4 regions of the Pantoea sp. X-Soil-ISGK-285 genome follow, and region 2 is predicted to be linked to each of the others. Evidence: predicted binding sites of a transcription regulator. Region 2 holds the regulator's gene; each other region holds the start of a gene.
The links. The regulator PhoB, encoded in region 2, activates phosphate uptake and scavenging genes when phosphate is short. The targets are predictions, from matches to a motif close to CTGTCATAAAACTGNCNNAT.
Positions count from the first base shown of each region.

Region 1: the regulator PhoB is predicted to act here: its motif matches at 1,473-1,492, upstream of acuI (acrylyl-CoA reductase (NADPH)).
Region 3: the regulator PhoB is predicted to act here: its motif matches at 1,789-1,808, upstream of ugpB (sn-glycerol-3-phosphate ABC transporter substrate-binding protein UgpB).
Region 4: the regulator PhoB is predicted to act here: its motif matches at 1,441-1,460, upstream of uvrB (excinuclease ABC subunit UvrB).

Region 1 is NZ_AP035938.1:3,402,487-3,405,633, forward strand. Features, by position in the region: gene AC6I8B_RS16045 (ornithine decarboxylase) at 1-1,099, opposite strand, end outside; gene acuI (acrylyl-CoA reductase (NADPH)) at 1,665-2,648, shown strand; gene AC6I8B_RS16055 (CinA family protein) at 2,676-3,147, opposite strand, start outside.
Region 2 is NZ_AP035938.1:975,159-978,305, forward strand. Features, by position in the region: gene sbcD (exonuclease subunit SbcD) at 1-908, opposite strand, end outside; gene phoB (phosphate response regulator transcription factor PhoB) at 1,106-1,795, shown strand; gene phoR (phosphate regulon sensor histidine kinase PhoR) at 1,810-3,123, shown strand; gene AC6I8B_RS04475 (PstS family phosphate ABC transporter substrate-binding protein) at 3,143-3,147, shown strand, end outside.
Region 3 is NZ_AP035938.1:3,799,794-3,802,940, reverse strand. Features, by position in the region: gene livG (high-affinity branched-chain amino acid ABC transporter ATP-binding protein LivG) at 1-655, shown strand, start outside; gene livF (high-affinity branched-chain amino acid ABC transporter ATP-binding protein LivF) at 657-1,370, shown strand; gene ugpB (sn-glycerol-3-phosphate ABC transporter substrate-binding protein UgpB) at 1,902-3,147, shown strand, end outside.
Region 4 is NZ_AP035938.1:1,234,076-1,237,222, forward strand. Features, by position in the region: gene AC6I8B_RS05800 (ABC transporter ATP-binding protein) at 52-774, opposite strand; gene uvrB (excinuclease ABC subunit UvrB) at 1,669-3,147, shown strand, end outside.

The DNA of each region.
Region 1 (3,147 bases), 1.6 Mb from region 2:
TATCTTTTTTATGGATCTGCGAAGTCTGCGAAAAACCTGCCAGCTGCTTATGCACTGACTGCGTGACAAAAATGCCGGGATCGTTCTCGTTCAGTTGCAGGGTCAGCGGCGAACAGCCTTCCATCAGTGGAATGAACTGCTCATAGCCGAGCCACGCGGAATCAAACAGGATGTAATCACACAGATGGCCGATGCGATCCACGACCTGGCGCGCGTTGTAGACCGTGCCGTCATAGGTGCCCAGCTGGATGATCGCCAGACGGAAAGGCCGCTCTTCAGCCGCGCGCTGCGGAGCCACGGCCGCGATCTGCTCGCGCAGATAAGCCTCATCAAAACAGTGCGCGTCAATGCCGCCAATAAAGCCGAAAGGATTGCGCGTCGCTTCAAGATAAACCGGGGTCGCGCCCGCCTGAATCAGCGCACCATGATGGTTCGACTTGTGATTGTTGCGGTCGAACAGCACCAGATCGCCACGCGTCAGCAGCGCATTGGTCACCACTTTGTTGGCACTTGAGGTGCCGTTGAGCACAAAGTAGGTTTTATCGGCGTTGAACACCTTTGCCGCATACTTCTGCGCATCTTTGGCCGAGCCTTCGTGGATCAGCAGATCGCCCAGTTTGACATCGGCATTGCACATATCAGACCGGAAAACATTCTCGCCGTAGAAGTCATAAAACTGTTTGCCCGCCGGATGCTTTTTAAAGAACGCACCGCCCTGATGTCCGGGACAGGCAAAGGTGCTGTTCTGCATATCGACATAGCGGGTCAGCGTCTCGAAGAAAGGGGGCAGCAGCGCCGCTTCATACGCCTGCGCAGCCGCTTCCAGCGCGATCCACTCCTGCGGATCGCCATTCAGCTCACCGCTGACGCCGGGCAGGTGCATCACCTCTTCTTCAAACGCGTTAGCGACAAATACCGGCAGATTAAAGCCGGTATGACGCAGCAGCGCCAGCACGCCGCTACGGGTATCCGCCAGCGAGACGACAACCGCCGCCACATCGGTGAAGTCGGTGTTATCCAGCGTCACCACGTCTCGCGCAGTGTTCAGGGTCAGACTGGGCGCCACAGCGGCGCTGGCAGCAATTTTCAGTGGAGTCATAACAGAATCCCTAACGTCAGGGAGGAAGTGCCAGAGGCACAATTATGGGGACAGTGCCCCGGCGAATACTTAACAGTCAGAAGGCGTTACGCAGCCCGTGGAGAGCAGATCCATAGCCGCTGCCTGGCTGGCCTCACCGCATGGTGAATAACGGAGATATCGGAAAAGAGGATAACCCGGTGAGCGCCGGAAAAAGCGAACGGTAATCCGGGCGGATGCGCGGTGAACCGGACATGGCGACGTCCTCTGTGGCAAAGAAGCAGGGTCAAAAAGTGGCGGTCATAATGTCATCTTTTTCAGGCATGGACAACCCGAACCAGGTAATTATTCAGTCACCCTCTTCGCATGTAACAACATGATTTTTATAGTCTATTTATCATAAAAAATTCACAATACGACTAATTATCTGAATTATATGCAGATTTATGCACTTAACTCACTGCCGCTGTCAGCCTGTTTTTCCGCTCGTGTCGTCTTCATTGCCGGGAGACGGGGCCATTGCCCTACCGCATTGCATCTGCCAGGCGTAAACTGATCTTCTCTTTCCCACTCTGCCGGAGGCTGCATGTTCAAGGCACTGGTCATTGAAAATGACGAACAAGGTTACCGTTCCCTGCTGAAAGATCTCCCCGAATCTCAACTGCCTGACCACGATGTCACGCTCGACGTCAGCTACTCATCCCTGAACTACAAAGATGCCCTGGCTATCTGTAACAAAGGCCCGATTGTGCGCCACTTCCCGATGGTGCCAGGTATCGATTTTGTTGGCCGGGTGACGGCCAGCCGCCATCCCGACTGGAAAGAGGATGATGTGGCGCTACTGACGGGCTGGGGCGTGGGCGAAAAACAGTGGGGCGGCCTGGCACAGAAAGCCAGCGTCAGTGGCGACTGGCTGGTGCGCCCGCCCGCCACGCTGAGTCCGCTGCAAACCATGGCAATCGGTACGGCGGGACTGACCGCAATGCTCTGCGTGATGGCGCTGGAAAAACAGGGCATTACACCTGAACAGGGGCCGGTACTGGTAACCGGTGCCAGTGGCGGCGTCGGCAGCTATAGCGTCAGCCTGCTGGCGCGTCTGGGTTATCAGGTGATCGCTTCCAGCGGGCGCACCAGCGACCATGCCTATCTGATTGATACGTTAGGCGCGGCATCGGTCATTGACCGTGAAGAACTCTCCCAACCCGGCAAGCCACTGGCAAAAGAGCGCTGGGCCGCCGCGATAGACAGCGTAGGCAGTCACACCCTGGCGAATGTGCTGGCCGCCACCCAGCGCGACGGCGCGGTGGCCGCCTGTGGTATGGCGCAGGGACTCGACCTGCCAGCCAGCGTCGCACCCTTTATTTTGCGTGGCGTTACGCTGGCCGGTGTCGATAGCGTGATGTGTCCGAAGCCGCTTCGTCAGCAGGCGTGGCAACAACTCGGTGAGCTGATGGATAGCGAACGGCTCAGTATGCTGAGCCGGGTGATCCCGCTAAGTGAAGCCAGAGAAGGTGCGCAGGCATTGCTGGATGGCAAAGTGCAGGGACGTCTGATTGTCGACTGCCGCTGAGCCTGTTTAAAGGCGCGTTTCGCGCCTTTAACGATCGGCCCGCTGCAGCCGTTTTATGAGTCCTTCCAGCGCGAACTGTGTCCCCTGCTCCATCACCGATTTCGGATCGCCGCTGAACTGATGGCACTCCGCTTCGTCTCTGCCGTCGGGCAATACCCAGCCAAACCAGATGGTGCCCGCCGGTGTACCATCTTCGCCGCCATCCGGCCCGGCATAGCCGGTAATGGATAATCCCACCGGCTCGCCGGAGCGGGCACAGGCGCCCTGCACCATCTCCCGCGCCGTCTGTTCGCTCACCGCCGTGTGCTGTTTCAGCGTATCAGGGCGCACCCCCAGCAGACGGATTTTGGCATTTTCGCTGTAGGTCACAAAGCCGCTGGTATAAAAATCTCCGCTGTTTTCCACCGCGGCCAGCGTCATGCTGATCAGCCCGGCGGTACAGGATTCGGCGGTCGCCAGATGAAGTCCGGAAGAGAGTAAAATATTACCCAGTTGCTCA
Region 2 (3,147 bases):
TTCTCCTGCTCTGCCGTGCTGAAGGCATTTAACTGTTCTGCAATCTGCGCCAGCGATCCTTTCAGCACCTGCATCGGCTGCGCCTGTGGCACCACCAGCGGCGTGACCGATTGCAGGCCGCTGGTGGTGAGTTCCAGCAGGAAGACGCTTTTTTCTGTGCCCAGCTCGTCAAAGCTCAGCGGAATCGGTGAGCCGCTGTAGCGGATATGCTCGCTGCCCGCGACGCGCTGGGCGCGATGAATATGCCCCAGTGCGATATAGTCAGCCGCGGGAAACACGCTGGCCGGGAAGGCATCCAGCGTCCCGATATAGATGTCGCGCACCGAATCGCTCTGGCTGACGCCGACGGTGGTGAGATGGCCGGTGGCGATAATCGGCAGTGCATGGCCCAGCGCCTGGGCGGCGGTGAATCGCTGCTGATAGTGGTGGGCGATCGCTTCCAGCAGCGAGGTCTGCTTGTCGCGTCCCGACTGACCCGCCCGGCTGCGCAGGATATCGCGCGGCCGCAGATAGGGAATCGCACACAGCAGCGCGCCCGGCTCGCCCTGGCGGGTGTTGAGCAGCAGCACATCATCCTTCTCCTGCGGGGTGGCGATCACCCGGGTATTGAGACAGGCGAGCAGCTCACGCGACTCATTCAGCGTGGCAACGGAATCGTGGTTGCCCGCCAGCACAATCAGCTGACAGCCGCTGGGCTGCAGCGCCACCACAAAGCGGTTGAACATTTCGCGGGCGTAGCTGGGCGGTGTACCGGTATCAAACAGATCGCCTGCGATGATCAACGCATCCACCTGATGCTGTTCAATCTGGATCAACAGCCAGTCGAGAAATGCCTGATGTTCGGCTGCCCGACTTTTGTTGTAGAAGAACTGCCCCAGATGCCAGTCCGCAGTATGAATGATGCGCATGATGAGTCCCTGCCGTTGTGATTCGCCCGGCGATTATACTGGCTCTGCGGCCAAAGCAAAAAATTGTCGCTGCGCTGTCATAAATGATTACCAGTGAGGTTACAGGCAGGTTATGTTTTTCATAAAAGTGTCACAAATCTGACGCATAATGGCGCCGCGAATCTCAGTGACATCCGTCATAATCAGCAGGAGTAATAATGGCTAAGCGCATTTTGGTTGTGGAGGATGAAGCCCCCATCCGTGAAATGTTGTGTTTTGTTCTGGAGCAGAACGACTATCAGCCAATCGAGGCGGAAGATTATGACAGCGCCGTTGGCAAGCTGATTGAACCCTGGCCCGATCTGATTTTGCTGGACTGGATGTTACCCGGTGGCAGCGGTATTCAGTTTATCAAACATCTGAAACGCGAGGCGATGACACGCGATATCCCGGTGATGATGCTCACCGCGCGCGGCGAAGAGGAGGATCGGGTGCGCGGCCTGGAAGTGGGTGCCGATGATTACATTACCAAACCCTTTTCACCTAAAGAGCTGATGGCGAGGATCAAAGCGGTGATGCGCCGTATTTCGCCGATGGCCGTGGAAGAGGTGATTGAGATGCAGGGGCTGAGTCTGGATCCCTCCTCACATCGCGTGATGTCCGAAACCACGCCGCTGGAGATGGGTCCCACCGAATATAAGCTGCTGCACTTCTTTATGACCCACCCGGAACGCGTTTACAGCCGCGAACAGCTGCTGAACCACGTCTGGGGCACCAATGTGTATGTGGAAGATCGTACTGTCGATGTTCACATCCGCCGTTTACGTAAAGCGCTGGAAGTGTCCGGCCACGATCGCATGGTACAAACCGTTCGCGGAACAGGGTATCGTTTCTCTGCCCGCTACTAAACGGAGCCTTAACCGTGCTGGAACGCCTCTCCTGGAAGAGATTACTGACAGAACTGCTGCTGGTCTGTCTGCCCGCAGTGCTGCTGGGCCTGCTGTTCGGCGGTCTGCCCTGGTGGCTGCTGCTGAGCGTGCTGACGGTGCTGTTGTGGCATTTTCACAATCTGATGCGGCTGTCGCACTGGCTGTGGATCGACCGCACCATGACGCCACCGGCCGGGCGTGCCAGCTGGGAACCGCTGTTTTATGGTCTTTACCAGATGCAGCTCCGCAACCGGCGGCGACGGCGTGAACTGGGCAATCTGATTAAGCGTTTCCGCAGCGGTGCCGAGTCGCTGCCGGATGCGGTGATCCTGACCACCGAAGAGGGCACCATTTTCTGGTGTAACGGCCTGGCGCAGCAGCACCTGGGTCTGCGCTGGCCGGAAGATAATGGCCAGAATATCCTCAATCTGCTCCGTTATCCGGAGTTCTCGCGCTATCTTCGCCAGCGCGATTTCGACAAGCCGCTGACGCTGGTGCTGAACAACAAACTTCATATGGAGTTCCGCGTCATGCCCTACAGCGAAGGGCAGTGGCTGCTGGTGGCGCGTGATGTCACGCAGATGCATCAGCTGGAAGGGGCGCGCCGCAACTTCTTTGCCAACGTCAGCCATGAATTGCGCACACCGCTCACGGTGCTGCAGGGCTATCTGGAGATGATGAACGACTCGGTGATGAGCGAGCCTTCGCGCAGCAAAGCGCTGCACACCATGTCGGAGCAGACGCGCCGCATGGACAGCCTGGTCAAACAGCTGCTGACGCTGTCGCGCATTGAAGCCGCGCCCGCGATCGATCTGAAAGAGAAGGTCGATGTGCCGGTGATGCTGAAACTGCTGCAGCATGAGGCGGCAACGCTGAGTGGCGGCCGTCACGACATCCATTTCCATACCGATCCCCATCTGAAAGTGTTCGGCAACGATGAACAGCTGCGCAGCGCCATCTCCAATCTGGTTTACAACGCGGTAAACCACACACCGGATGGCACGCGAATTGATATCAGCTGGCTGCGCGGCAAACAGGGGGCTATCTTCCGGGTGTGCGATAACGGGCCGGGCATCGCCTCAGAACATATTCCGCGTCTTACCGAGCGTTTCTACCGGGTCGATAAAGCGCGTTCGCGTGCGACCGGCGGCAGCGGGCTGGGGCTGGCGATAGTGAAACATGCTCTGAGCCACCATAACGCCCGGCTCGATATCACCAGCGTGCCGCACAAGGAGACCTGTTTTACCTTTACGCTGCCAGCGAGGTTGATTGTCAGCAGCGTGATGCAGGAGAATGCCGTTCATTAATTGCTGCCGGATCTCCCTGATGCG
Region 3 (3,147 bases), 1.3 Mb from region 2:
TCCCAACGGTGCCGGTAAAACCACCGTGTTCAACTGCCTGACCGGCTTTTACAAGCCAACCGGCGGGACGATCACATTGCGTGAGCAGCATCTGGAAGGGGTGCCGGGCCAGAAGATTGCGCGGATGGGCATCGTGCGGACGTTCCAGCATGTGCGTCTGTTCCGTGAGATGACGGTCATTGAGAATCTGCTGGTGGCGCAACATCAGCATCTGAAAAGTGGTGTATTTTCCGGTCTGCTGAAAACCCCGGCGTTTCGCCGCAGTGAGAGCGAGGCGCTGGATCGTGCGGCGATCTGGCTGGAGCGGGTGGGGCTGCTGGATCTGGCTAACCGTCAGGCGGGCAATCTGGCCTATGGTCAGCAGCGTCGGCTGGAGATTGCGCGCTGTATGGTGACGCGCCCGGAAATCCTGATGCTGGATGAACCGGCGGCGGGCCTTAATCCCAAAGAGACGCACGAGCTGGACGCGCTGATTGCGGAGCTGCGTGGTGAACACAAGGTGTCGGTGCTGCTGATTGAACATGATATGAAGCTGGTGATGGGGATTTCTGACCGTATTTATGTGGTCAATCAGGGAACGCCGCTGGCTAACGGAACGCCGGAAGAGATTCGTAATAACCCGGATGTCATTCGTGCCTATTTAGGAGAGGCCTGAGATGGCAAATGCGATGTTAACCATTGAGAACGTCAGCGCCCACTACGGCAAAATTCAGGCGCTGCACAACGTCAGCCTCTATATCAATCAGGGCGAAATCGTCACCCTGATTGGCGCTAACGGTGCCGGAAAAACCACGCTGCTGGGTACGCTGTGCGGCGAACCGCGCGCGACGCAGGGCACCATTACCTTTGATGGCAAAACCATCACCGACTGGCAAACCTCGCGCATTATGCGTGAAGCGATCGCCATCGTGCCGGAAGGCCGGCGGGTCTTTTCGCGCATGACGGTAGAAGAGAACCTGGCGATGGGGGGCTTTTTTGCCAGCCGTCCGGACTATCTGACGCGGATCAAGCGCGTTTATGAACTCTTCCCGCGTCTGGAGGAGCGTAAAATCCAGCGCGCCGGGACGATGTCGGGCGGCGAACAGCAGATGCTGGCGATTGGCCGTGCGCTGATGAGCCAGCCGCGCCTGCTGTTGCTGGACGAACCGTCGCTGGGACTGGCACCGATCATTATTCAGCAAATCTTCGACACCATTGAGCAGCTGCGCAGCGAGGGGATGACTATTTTCCTGGTGGAGCAGAATGCGAATCAGGCGCTGAAGCTGGCGGATAGGGGCTATGTGCTGGAGAACGGGCATGTGGTGCTCGAAGACACAGGTTCAGCACTTCTTTCCAACGAAGCCGTCCGCAGCGCGTACCTCGGAGCTTAATATTCAGAGGCCTGGCTTGCTTGCCAGGTTGTGGTTGGGCAGTGCTCGCCATCCTCACGTATATGTTTACGCTCCGGTGGCTGCGCGCTTTGGTACACAGGCCTGGCTTACTGGTCAGGTTGTGGTTGGGCAGTGCTCGCCATCCTCACGTACTACGTGTACGCTCCGGTGACTGCGCGCTGTCCGCCCGCAACCTGCCTGCGCCGCCGACGGCCTTGAGCATCGGTGTGGGTGTTGCCGCCAACGGCCTTTTGAAATTGGTGAGGGGTGTATCGCCATCAGTCTTTAAGTTTGGTGAAGTGAAAACCCGCTGCGGGCTTTTTTACTGCCCAGCCGCTCTGCAAATTATGTAACCAAAACCTGGCAGCAGTGACGCGTTACCGCTGCGCTGCCAGACTCCTCTTTTGCGCATACCGGTCTGTCACCCGGCTGTCATCTTTCTGTTATTAATCCTTCATTTCCCCGTGTCATGTTACTTCGCGAAACAGAAATCCGTGATTTCACGCGTATTTACCTGCACAGGAAAATTCTATGTCCGTCGTTACCTTTCGTCGTAGCCTGATGAGCGTGCTGCTCGGTCTGACGCTCAGCAGCCATGCCATGGCCGCCACTGAGATCCCTTTCTGGCACTCTATGGAAGGCGAGCTAGGCAAAGAAGTGGATTCGCTGGCACAGCGTTTTAACCAGACGCATCCCGATTACAAAATTGTTCCGACCTACAAAGGTAACTACGAGCAGAGCCTGGCAGCAGGGATTGCGGCAGTGCGCAGTGGCAAAGCCCCTGCGGTGCTGCAGGTTTATGAAGTCGGTACGGCGACCATGATGGCCTCGCAGGCGATTGTGCCGGTGCATCAGGTCTTCAAAGACGCCGGTATCCCCTTTGATGAAAAGCAGTTCGTGCCAACGGTGGCGGGCTACTACAGCGACAGCAAAGGTCAGCTGATCTCTCAGCCGTTCAATAGCTCGACGCCAGTGCTCTACTACAACAAAGATGCCTTTAAAAAAGCGGGTCTGAACCCGGATCAACCACCGAAAACCTGGCAGGAGCTGGCGATGGATGCCGCTGCCCTGCGCAAATCGGGCATGAGCTGTGGCTACGCCAGCGGCTGGCAGGGCTGGATCCAGATTGAAAACTTCAGCGCCTGGCACGCTCTGCCGGTAGCGACCAAAAACAACGGGTTTGACGGACTTGATGCGGTGCTGGAGTTCAACAAGCCGGTACTGGTTCGTCATATCGAGCTGCTGGAAGCGATGAACAAGAAAGGGGACTTCACCTATTTTGGCCGCAAAGATGAGTCCACCGCCAAGTTCTACAACGGCGACTGCGGCATCACCACCGCCTCATCCGGTTCGCTGGCTGATATCCGTCATTACGCCAAATTCAACTTCGGTGTTGGCATGATGCCGTATGACGAGACAGTGCCGAATGCGCCGCAGAACGCCCTGATCGGCGGTGCCAGCCTGTGGGTGATGAAAGGCAAAGATGCGACAACCTACAAAGGCGTGGCTGAGTTTATGCAGTTCCTCGCTAAACCAGAAATCGCCGCGGAATGGCACCAGAAAACCGGCTATCTGCCGATTACCACCGCCGCCTACGAGCTGACTAAACAGCAGGGCTTCTACGATAAGAATCCGGGTGCGGATATCGCCACCCGACAGATGATGAACAAACCGCCACTGCCGTTCACTAAAGGCATGCGTCTGGGCAATATGCCGCAGATTCGTACCGTGATCGACGAAGAGCTGGAAAGCGTCTGGACCGGCAAGCAGTCGCCGC
Region 4 (3,147 bases), 260 kb from region 2:
CGTCTTCAGCCTGCCTGCAACACTTACGCCCGGTGGGGCAGGCGCTGAATGTCAGGCCACCGTCAGCCATTTATCGACGGTGTGGTCATCAAGCTGTTCCATGCTGCCCTGCGCCACATTGCGGCCGCGGTGCAGCAGCAGGAAATAGTCCGCCACGCGACGGATCAGCGACAGGCGCTGCTCCAGCAGCAGGATGGTCAGCCCGTAGTCGAGGTTAAGCCGACGGATCAGATTGCCCATCTCCTCTTCCAGCCACGGCGACATCCCGTCGGTCGGCTCATCCAGAATCAGCAGTTTGGGCTGCAGCACCAGCGCGCGCGCCAGGGCCAGCTGTTGCTGCTGATCGATCGGCAGATCGCCGCTGCGCTGCTGGCGCAGAGAGTAGAGCGCCGGGAAGAGGTCGAACACCATTTCGGGAATGGCGCGATGGCGGTCGCGCTGGCTGGCACCCGCCAGCAGGGCAATCAGCAGATTATCTTCCACGCTCATCTGGGTAAAAATATGGCGGCCCTGCGGCACATAGCCAATCCCCATCTGCGCCCGCTGTTCAGCCGGTTGCAGCAGCAGATCTTCCGGCGGCGAGCCATCCTCTTTCCAGGAGATAGAGCCGCTGTTAATTGGCAATCTGCCCATGATGCAGTTTACCAGCGTGGTTTTACCCATGCCAGGTCGGCCCAGAATGCCGGTGCAGGTGCCAGGCGACAGATCCAGGTCCACATCCCACAGAATATGGTTTTGACCGTAAAATTGATTTACCGAACGTAAACTCAGCATCTGACACTCTCCTTCCCGATCGTTAGCCTGATTGCTTCCGCGCTCTGTCGTCTGGCAAACAAGTCATCAGCAATGGCAGCCTCGCCATTGCAGCACAGTGCGCGTTTCGCGCGGTGACGCCACTGAACTCCTGCAATTCCCAGGCCAGATCTAAAAACGGCCCTGTTTCCTGCTGCAGCGCCACGTATCAGGGATGAAAGGTGAGAAAAACTTATCAATTTCCCACGGTGACCACGCGCCTGCACTTTTGCAGTGCCCTGGAGCGCTGTTTCTGGTGCAGACGTACTGTAACGTGGCAGGAAGTCCGATTAAGAATCTTAGTATGAGGCGTACAAATTTGCGTACGACACCCGGTGACAGATTAAAATTGCAGAATAATCCGTCAGCAGGCGACGCGAAATTTAACGCAAAAAAAATTATTTTCACGGTAGTGAGAAGGCAGGGAAAAATTATACACAGCTGATGGCGTCGGGGCTGCCATCACTTATCCACCATTCCTGTGGATAACCTTGTGCATTAGGTAATGAAAACCAGTTGGAAGCGAGGAAATACGCGGCCTGGTAACATAATGACGAGAATCTGGCCTCATAGCCTTATATCAGTAAAATCAGTTGCTTATCAAAAAACAAGCCTGAGAATTATCTGTCAGGTAACCGTACTGTAATTTTGTGACACTCTATTGACAAATGTTAAATCAGATCCCTTCCTGGGGATAACATTGCGCAACATGCTGAGCGATAACGCTGCCAGCCTGCAGGGACATCAGGTGCCATCCTGCTGGCGTTAACATTGCACCAATACTGTTTTTATATCCAGTATTATTTTCTGGCAAAATCACCATAGCAGAGTAAAATAAGTGCCTGCCCGCCGACTTCTCCAGCAGGAACTGCATTCATGAGCAAAGCCTTTAAATTGAACTCCGCCTTTAAACCTTCGGGCGACCAGCCTGAGGCGATACGTCGCCTGGAAGAGGGGCTGGAGGATGGACTGGCCCATCAGACCTTATTAGGCGTAACCGGCTCCGGTAAAACGTTTACCGTCGCCAACGTGATTGCCGACCTCAACCGTCCGACCATGGTGCTGGCACCCAACAAGACGCTGGCCGCCCAGCTCTATGGCGAGATGAAAGAGTTTTTCCCGGATAACGCCGTCGAGTTTTTCGTCTCTTACTACGACTATTACCAGCCAGAAGCCTATGTGCCGAGCTCCGACACCTTTATCGAAAAAGATGCGTCGGTGAACGAACATATCGAACAGATGCGTCTGTCGGCCACCAAGGCGCTGCTGGAACGGCGCGATGTCATTGTGGTGGCATCGGTTTCGGCTATCTACGGTCTGGGCGATCCCGATCTCTATCTGAAAATGATGCTGCACCTGACCCGCGGCATGATTATCGATCAGCGGAGTATTCTGCGCCGTCTGTCAGAGCTGCAGTACACCCGCAACGACCAGGCGTTCCAGCGCGGCACCTTCCGGGTGCGCGGCGAAGTGATCGATATCTTCCCGGCGGAGTCGGACGATATTGCGCTGCGCGTCGAGCTGTTTGACAAAGAGGTTGAGCGTCTGTCGCTGTTTGACCCGCTGACCGGCCAGATTGATTCGGTCGTGCCGCGCTTTACCATCTACCCCAAGACGCACTACGTCACGCCGCGTGAGCGTATTCTGCAGGCGATGGAAGATATCAAAGTCGAGCTGGCGGACCGCCGCCGGGTGCTGCTGGAGAACAATAAGCTGCTGGAAGAGCAGCGCATTACCCAGCGTACCCAGTTTGACCTGGAGATGATGAGTGAGCTGGGCTACTGCTCCGGCATCGAGAACTACTCACGCTACCTCTCCGCACGCGGACCAGGCGAAGCGCCACCGACGCTGTTTGACTATCTGCCCGCCGATGGCCTGCTGGTGGTGGATGAGTCGCACGTGACCATTCCGCAGATTGGCGGCATGTATAAAGGCGACCGGGCGCGTAAAGAGACGCTGGTAGAGTATGGCTTCCGCCTGCCGTCGGCGCTGGATAACCGTCCGATGAAGTTTGAAGAGTTTGAGGCACTGGCCCCGCAAACCATCTATGTTTCGGCGACGCCGGGCAAATATGAGCTGGAAAAGTCGGGCGACGAAGTGATCGATCAGGTGGTGCGTCCTACCGGTCTGCTGGATCCGATCATCGAAGTGCGTCCGGTCGGTACCCAGGTCGACGATCTGCTGTCAGAAATCCGTCAGCGCGTGGCGATCAACGAACGTGTACTGGTGACGGTGCTGACCAAACGCATGGCGGAAGATCTCACCGAATATCTGTCTGAGCATGGTGAGAAGGTGCGTTATCTGCACTCCGATATCGACACGGTAGAGCGTATGGAGATTATCCGCGACTTACGT